One region of the Enterococcus rotai genome, then DNA from elsewhere that is predicted to be linked to it. Evidence: riboswitches for the same ligand, from Rfam matches in the RefSeq annotation. Region 1 holds a riboswitch; the other holds the start of a gene.
What was found. Region 1 has a riboswitch for thiamine pyrophosphate ahead of thiT (energy-coupled thiamine transporter ThiT). Riboswitches for the same ligand answer to the same signal wherever they lie in the genome.

Region 1 (3,830 bases):
TCGCTATTATTGGAATAAATACAAACATGAATTTGTAACTGTACCAGCAAGTGATGATCCTGAAACCTTAGCTTGGGTCGAGAAGATTTTAGCAGAACGTGAGATGAACTTTCCGTATAAACCATTAGAGGTTTCTAGCTTTGAAGTCGATGGTATCAAGATGGCTTATGTTTTTTACGAAAATGGCTTAGCGGTAAATGTTATGTATACCCTTGAAAAAGGTGGGAAACGTGCAGTTGGCTTTAAATTATCGGATGGTATGGACATTCCAGCTGAGTTTGAAGGGAAATTCAAATTTGCTCGACAAAAATCAAAATTAGCAGGTACCATTCGTGGGTCATTCTTTGTGATTAAAGGAGAGTATTAAGCGTTCTTTGATATCTAAATGAAGGACAAGTTTGGATATACTCTAAATAAAAAAGTGATTAGAACGATTTTTCAAGATCGCTCTGATCACTTTTTTTGATCAAATTATTTATTATGATTAGCTAAAATTTCATTGTAAAGCCAATCATTTAACGTCAGCTCGGCTTTGGCATCCCCAAGATTCGGTGCTTTATTAACGAAAGATTTCCCTTTTTTTAAGCAATCTAAAGCTGTTTTAACATCATTTTCTACAAAATAGTAATAGGTAGCTTCGATACGCTTATTCCCCATCAAAGGTTGCTTCAAGCTCATTTGTACTTTTTTATCAGACCATAACTCAGTCAGTCGTGAATCGTCTGGTTTAGTAATCGCCAGCGAAAAGATCATCTCTTTTTTCACTTCAATTTGATAGATAGAAATCAACTCATCTTTACGATGCCATAACGATTCCATCGCTTCATTTAAGCTTTTCCAATCCATCTCTTCTGAAAAACGAGCCATTTTTAAAAATTGTTGGTAGTCATTAGAATACGTTTGCTTAGGAATAGCTGGAACTAATTCAAAATAGACCTTTGGTAGTTCAATGTAACTAAAGCCTTGATTTAAAAGAGAGTTCACTTCAAATTGTAAGTATAATAAATATTGCTGTTCTTCACTAGAGGTAGCTGTTTTTAAGCTCATACCATCATTAAATCCCATTGGAATAGCATTTGTAAGAACCGTAAACAGCCCAGTAACAATAAATGCCATAGCAATCAGCGAGTGAAATCCAAATGAAATCAAAACGATACCAGAAATAATCACATTTGCTAAAACACCACCTAATAAATATAGGCGAAAAGGAAACTTCCCCTTTTCATAGGTTGGAGGTGCCATCAAGCATTGTCCAAGGGTACCGGGAACGTTGAAGCGTCTAAACACAACTCCACCATTCGTTTGCCAAACCCACATAAAAGAGAAAATTCGGTAACTCACCATTTTATAACCAGTTAATTTCCCAAAAATGCCATGACCTGCTTCGTGGATAATGATATGAAGGATATAAGAAAGAATCAGCGCAAAGACAAAAATAAGTATGTCTAAAACAGATAAATCAAGATTATTTTTTGCAATTAGATATCCCCCAAAATAGCCACCTATGCCTCCTAACCCTAATGAAATCAAAATAGAACCAACTTTTTTTACCTTTTTTTTCATACGATACCTCCTTAGTTTAATTCTATTTTACCGTATTGATATAGAGAAAGCTCACGCTTTTTTATTAAAGTCGCTTCTTTACTTTTTTTGAACAACATGTTACTCTTTTAGTGTTGTCAGAAAATGATGACCACTAAAAATTAAATAGAACCCATCACAAAGGGGAGCCATGGCTGAGAATGAGTAATAACTCTAAACCCTTCGAACCTGTTCGTTAGTACGAGCGTAGGAATTGTGATGGAGTAAATAGCAACTTTTACTCCTCCTTTGTGAATCGGTCGTTCTAGAGGGAGGATTTTTTTATGCAAAGAACATCAGAGTTACGAGTTTGGATCGAAGGAACGATCGTGGCAGCTATTGCAATGGTGTTGTCCTTTATTCCAACGAATATTGGTAGTAGTTTTTCAATATCATTAGGGATGATCCCTATCACGCTTTATGCTTTACGGAGAGGAACCAAAGCTGGCTTCTTTTCAGCATTTATTTGGGGATTGTTACACTTTCCTTTAGCACAAGTCTATTATTTAATGCCAGCCCAAGTGATTATTGAGTATATTTTAGCTTTTGGTTTTGCAGGGGTCGCAGGCGTTTATAGTGACAAGTTGCAACAAGCAATTCGAAATGAAGAATATAAGAAGAGTAGCCGCATCATTATCTATGCTTCATTTTTTGGCACACTGATGCGTTATATTTGGCACTTTATAGCCGGCGTGATTTTCTGGGGGAGCTTTGCACTTTGGGGAATGAATCCATGGTTGTTTTCATTTGTAATGAATGGGTTAAGTGGGGTAGCAACTGCAATTGTAACATCAGTTGTGCTGCTATTGCTTCTTAGAATCGATCCTAAGCTATTTACCCCTACAACGATGACAGGAATTCGTCGTCATCATAAAGAAATTGAATAAATGGGTATCATTTAATGTAATTCTAGTATCTGGGCTAAAACTTAGAAAGTTTTAGCTCTTTTTTTATTTTTATTGAAACCTAAATACAATTTTTTTACACTATTAGGGTGAAGAGGTGAGGAAATGGGGAAGTTTAGTTATTCAGAACGTTTATTGGTCAAAAAAGCGATCAAAGGAGATGTCCAAGCATTAGGTAAACTATTACAGAAAAATCATGAATATCTATATAAAATGGCGTACATCTATATTGGGAATAAGGAAGATGCGTTAGATATTATGCAAGAGGCCACAATCCAGTCGATAAAATCGATTCACTCATTAAAAGAACCAAGCTATTTTTTAACTTGGTTTTGTACGATTATGGCAAGACAGGCAAGTAAAGTGATCGATCAAAAAGTTAAAATCCGAGCATTACAGAACAATCCCGCGTATACGGAACCAAAAGATCCATCGTTCAATAAGAACCAAAGCATTGACGTATTAGAAGCGGTAATAAGCTTAGATGACAACTATCGTTTGGTTTTACAGTTATTTTATTATCAGGATCTGTCAGTCAAAGAAATCAGCGAAGTTTTAGCGATGCCGCAAGGTACAGTCAAAACAAATTTAAAACGGGGACGTGAAGCACTTAGACAAACACTAGGGGAGGATTATTATGTCTGATAACGAGAAGAAAATTCTAGAAAAAGCGATGAAGCAAATAAAAGTACCATATGAAGATACACTCGCGGCTTTAGAGACACATTCAAACCGAAGGAAAACGAAGTTCAGTAAACTGAAATATAAATGGGGGGAGCTGATTCTATCAGGCGTCATCATTGTCTGTTTAGTTCTTGTAGGAGCATTAATGTGGCCAAAGAAAAATGAGATAAATAAACCCAGTGCTTCGATTTCTACTTCTTCTACATTGGAAAATACAAACGAAATACCAGCGACTATTTTACAATCCGTAAACTATTGGAAAGTCAAGAACGAAGAGAAGTATTACAGTTTTAGTGAAAGTAAGATTCGGATGATTGTCCAGTATTTCACGCGAATGGAGCCTGAATATACATTTAAAGAAGACCAGTTAGTGATATTTGCCAAAGTCATCAATGATCAAGGGGAGGACGTGGCTGATACCTATTCATATCAAGTGAAAAGAGATGGCGCGAATTTAGTATTAGAACCAAATTCTGCTGAAATAGAACGTCTTATTTTAGAGCCACATAACGAAGAAATTTTTCCATATACTGAAGAAAGTATCAAAAAACTTCAGCCAGCTGTTGAACCAGATTTCACTAAATATGCTTCATGGACATCAATTATAAAAGGAAATCATGGCTTAAATAGTACGGTTACGTTTGATGGATTTCTTAGAAA
Region 2 (3,830 bases), 810 kb from region 1:
TGAAATATCGATTAAAAGTTCGAACGAAAAGAAAATTGGTACTCGTGTTGATGGTGATCCAAGTGAGGATCTACCTGTTGAAATGACCGTCATCAAACATGGTCTAACTGTTTTCGTACCAGAGCAAAAAAAGTAATCTTGTCGAAATAACTTTACATCCTACACTCTTTCAAGGTATTCTATTAATACAATGATTTTGGAGGAAGAAGGATGACAGGTTTGTTGAAGCATTTACCATGGGTGTATTTACTCATTGTAAATTTGGTTGAGTTTTTTACAATGTACCTTGATAAACAAAGAGCAAAAAGAGGAAAATGGCGAGTCCCAGAGTCTGAACTTTTATTTATTGGCTTGATTGGCGGAGGAATTGGCGGTCTACTTGCCCAGCAACTCTTTCATCACAAGACGAGAAAGTTACGCTTTTATTTTGCTTTTATTTTTGGTACACTTGTGACTATTGCAATTATTTATTATCGTTATAAAAGATAATTGTGAATACAAATTAGTGGGGAGAAACTATGAAAAGCAATTCCAAGACAAAAGTTTTTCTAAATATCAGCTTGTTAGCTATTTTTATTGGAGTGATCATCTATGTGATGGATAATTCACTCAGTGATATCTTTGCGCAATTAATGAAGACAAGTTGGATCGTTGTTGCCCTAGTTATCTTACTAGGAGTCGTTTACCAGATAGTGGAAGGACGCTCGATCAAAGAGATTGCTGCCTATTTTCAGAAGGATTTTACGACAAAAGATGGTTTTTTCACCTCTTGTTATGTGGCTTTTTATCGCGTAATTTCTTTTGGGACGGGTACATTGCTTTCTGAAATTTATTTTTACAAGAAAAAAGGGCTAGCTGTTTCCCAAGGCGTTGGTGTGACGGCCTTGCATATGATCATGTATAAAGTAGCAGTGATTTTTCTATCTGTTCTCGGGTTGATTTTTCAGTTTTCTTTATTTTATGAACGTGCACCAAAAATGATTCCCTTTATCTTAGTTGGTGTTGGGCTGACCTTTGTTATTATATTTTCATTATTGATTCTATCAAGTAGCATCAATCTTCAAGTGATTTTGATCAAGTGGACAAATAAACATTTTAAACGTAAAAGATTACGTGACTGGGTGGATAAGTGTAATCTTCAAATTTACTCATTAAGAGAAACGGTTCAAACCATCACGAAAGACCGTTCAGCGATGATTCGGATTTTTGGCTGGAATGTAGCAAAGTTGCTTTTCTGGTACGTGATCCCTTATGTTGTGCTTGTTGAGAATCATCCGAATATTGATTTTCTTTTGGTTCTTTCTTTTACAAGTTTTTCGGTTATTTTATCCGGGGTGTTTCCAACCCCAGCAGGTATTGGACCGTTTGAATTCGTTTATTTATTGCTATTCAAACCGCTAGTTGGAACGGTCGATGCAGTATCTTCGTTGTTATTGTATCGTTTTGGTAGTTTTGTTTTGCCTTTTCTGATTGGATTTATTTATGTATTGATTCAAAAGAGAAGAGATATTAAAACGGATCTTTCCGCAGCAAGAAAAGAGAAAAAGGAAACGTTAGAAGAATAATGTGTAGACAAGCTTTGAGAATCGAAAGATTTTTAACGCTTGTTTTTTATCGATTTTGCAAAATACTATGGTATACTTTAGATAAGTACTAGGGGAGTCATTTTGACTGAGATGTTCGCTTGAACGGACCCTTTGAACCTGTGAGTTGAGACTCGCGTAGGGAAGTAGTCTAAGAAATAGAATAACACGGCTAAACTCTATGAAATGGTTCTTTAACATTTTATGGCGTTTTTTTCTGTTTTTAAGATTCTTCTCAAAAATATCGAGGAGGAATTGTATGACATTTACTGAAGAAATAAGAAAATCTGCTGATATAATTTGGCAGGAAAGTAAGGACCATCCATTTATCTTAGAGTTAAAAGCTGGAACATTACCACCAGAAATTTTCCGATTTTATCTGATCCAAGATCGGTATTATTTGGAGCAATTTAGTAAAATCCATTTAAAGGCTGCAGAATTAGCAATAGATAAAAAAGTCAGAAGCTGTTTTTTAGATGGTGTAAAAAATTTAGAAGCCGCAGAAATATCCGTTAGAAAAACCTTTTTCAAAGAATTGAAAGTCTCAAAAGAGGAAATCAGTCAAACACCGATTGCACCAGCAGCCTATCATTATACCTCACATATGTATCGAGAAGTTGAAAGTAAAAATATAGCTAGAATTGCAGCAGCCTTGTTGCCCTGCTATTGGTTATATCAAGAAATCGGCGAAGAATTAATCGCAAATGGTTCACCAGATCCGTTGTATCAAAGGTGGATCGAAACCTATGATCGTGAAAGCTACCAGAATGCGGTTCGTAGGCAAATTCAACTGACGGATCAGCTAGCCAACCAAGCTTCTTTGGATGAGCAATTACTTATGAAACAAGCCTTTATTATTAGTAGTTATGAAGAATTGAATTTTTGGGAAATGGCTTATACAAAACAAAAATGGGGGTTAAAGAGATGATCAACTATCAATTGATTGATACCTTACGCACAAAAAATCCGCTAGTTCATACTATTACCAATATTGTGGTTGCAAATGATTCGGCTAATGGGTTACTGGCAATCGGAGCATCCCCATTTATGTCAAGTACACTTGCTGAAATGGAAGAAGTGGCGGCGATTGCTGATGTTATAGTGTTAAATATGGGGACTTTGAATGACGAGCATTTAGCTGCAATGATTCTTGCTGGTAAAAAAGCGAACGAATTAGGAAAACCAGTTGTCTTAGATCCTGTTGGTGCTGGCGCGACAAATTATCGTAAACAGGCGGTTGAGCAATTATTGAACCAAGTCAAACCAACATTGATTCGGGGAAATGCTGGAGAAATTGCAGCGCTGAGTGGAACGGCTTGGGCTGCTAAAGGAGTAGATGCTGGAACTGGATCAGTAGATATTACTGAAATTGCCGAAAAGTTAGCACTTGATGTGAATTGTTTTATTGCAGTAAGTGGTGAAACAGATACGATAACAGATGGCAAGCAAACTTATTTTGTTAAAAATGGAACACCATACTTTACGAAGATGACAGGAGCAGGTTGTTTACATGGATGTGTTTGTGGGGCTTTCTTAGCAGTTGCTCAGGAGTCTACTTTAGAAAGTGTCGTTGTTGCAAGTGCAATGTATGCTTTAGCAGGCGAACTTGTAGCAGATCAGTTAACAAGTGTTTCTGTCGGGTCATTTAGAACGTACTTATTAGATCAACTATCAGGATTAGATAGTACGTTAGTGCAAGCAAAAGCAAGAATCGAAAGGATGGCTGAAAAATGAATGAAACGATCCAAGCGTTAACGATTGCAGGATTTGACAGTGGCGGCGGTGCGGGAATGCAAGCTGATTTAAAGACCTTTCAAGAGCGATTTGTATTTGGGACCTCTGTTTTAACGGCGTTACCGATTCAAAATACACAAGGAGTTAAAAAAGTGTATGATATTTCCCTAGAAGCAATTCAAGATCAGTTAGACGCTATCGATGAAGATTTTAAAATCTCAGCCGTAAAAACAGGTATGTTGTTTACAGCTAGTATCACGCAGCTTGTTTCAGCCTTTTTAAAGACGGTTGATTTTGGTCCTTTAGTTGTGGATCCTGTAATGATTGCTAAAAGTGGTCATGCTTTACTAAAAGATTCCGCTGTTAAAGCTTTAATCGAAGAGCTGTTGCCGCAAGCTTTTGTTATTACGCCAAATATTCCTGAAGCTGAGGTGATCACAAACATGACCATCACAACGAAAGAGGATATGGTAATCGCTGCAAAAAAAATCCAATTGCTAGGTGTGAAAAATG

Region 2: linked by a shared signal. The riboswitch ahead of tenA (thiaminase II) and the one ahead of thiT (energy-coupled thiamine transporter ThiT) in region 1 are both predicted to bind thiamine pyrophosphate.

Annotation. Positions count from the first base shown of each region.
Region 1 is NZ_CP013655.1:3,348,135-3,351,964, reverse strand. Features, by position in the region: gene ATZ35_RS14960 (DUF8821 family protein) at 1-367, shown strand, start outside; gene ATZ35_RS14955 (zinc metalloprotease) at 472-1,563, opposite strand; TPP riboswitch at 1,714-1,812, shown strand; gene thiT (energy-coupled thiamine transporter ThiT) at 1,866-2,468, shown strand; gene ATZ35_RS14945 (sigma-70 family RNA polymerase sigma factor) at 2,592-3,131, shown strand; gene ATZ35_RS14940 (hypothetical protein) at 3,124-3,830, shown strand, end outside.
Region 2 is NZ_CP013655.1:2,538,017-2,541,846, forward strand. Features, by position in the region: gene ATZ35_RS11625 (diacylglycerol/lipid kinase family protein) at 1-136, shown strand, start outside; gene ATZ35_RS11630 (DUF1294 domain-containing protein) at 211-489, shown strand; gene ATZ35_RS11635 (lysylphosphatidylglycerol synthase transmembrane domain-containing protein) at 519-1,565, shown strand; TPP riboswitch at 1,646-1,745, shown strand; gene tenA (thiaminase II) at 1,843-2,511, shown strand; gene thiM (hydroxyethylthiazole kinase) at 2,508-3,317, shown strand; gene thiD (bifunctional hydroxymethylpyrimidine kinase/phosphomethylpyrimidine kinase) at 3,314-3,830, shown strand, end outside.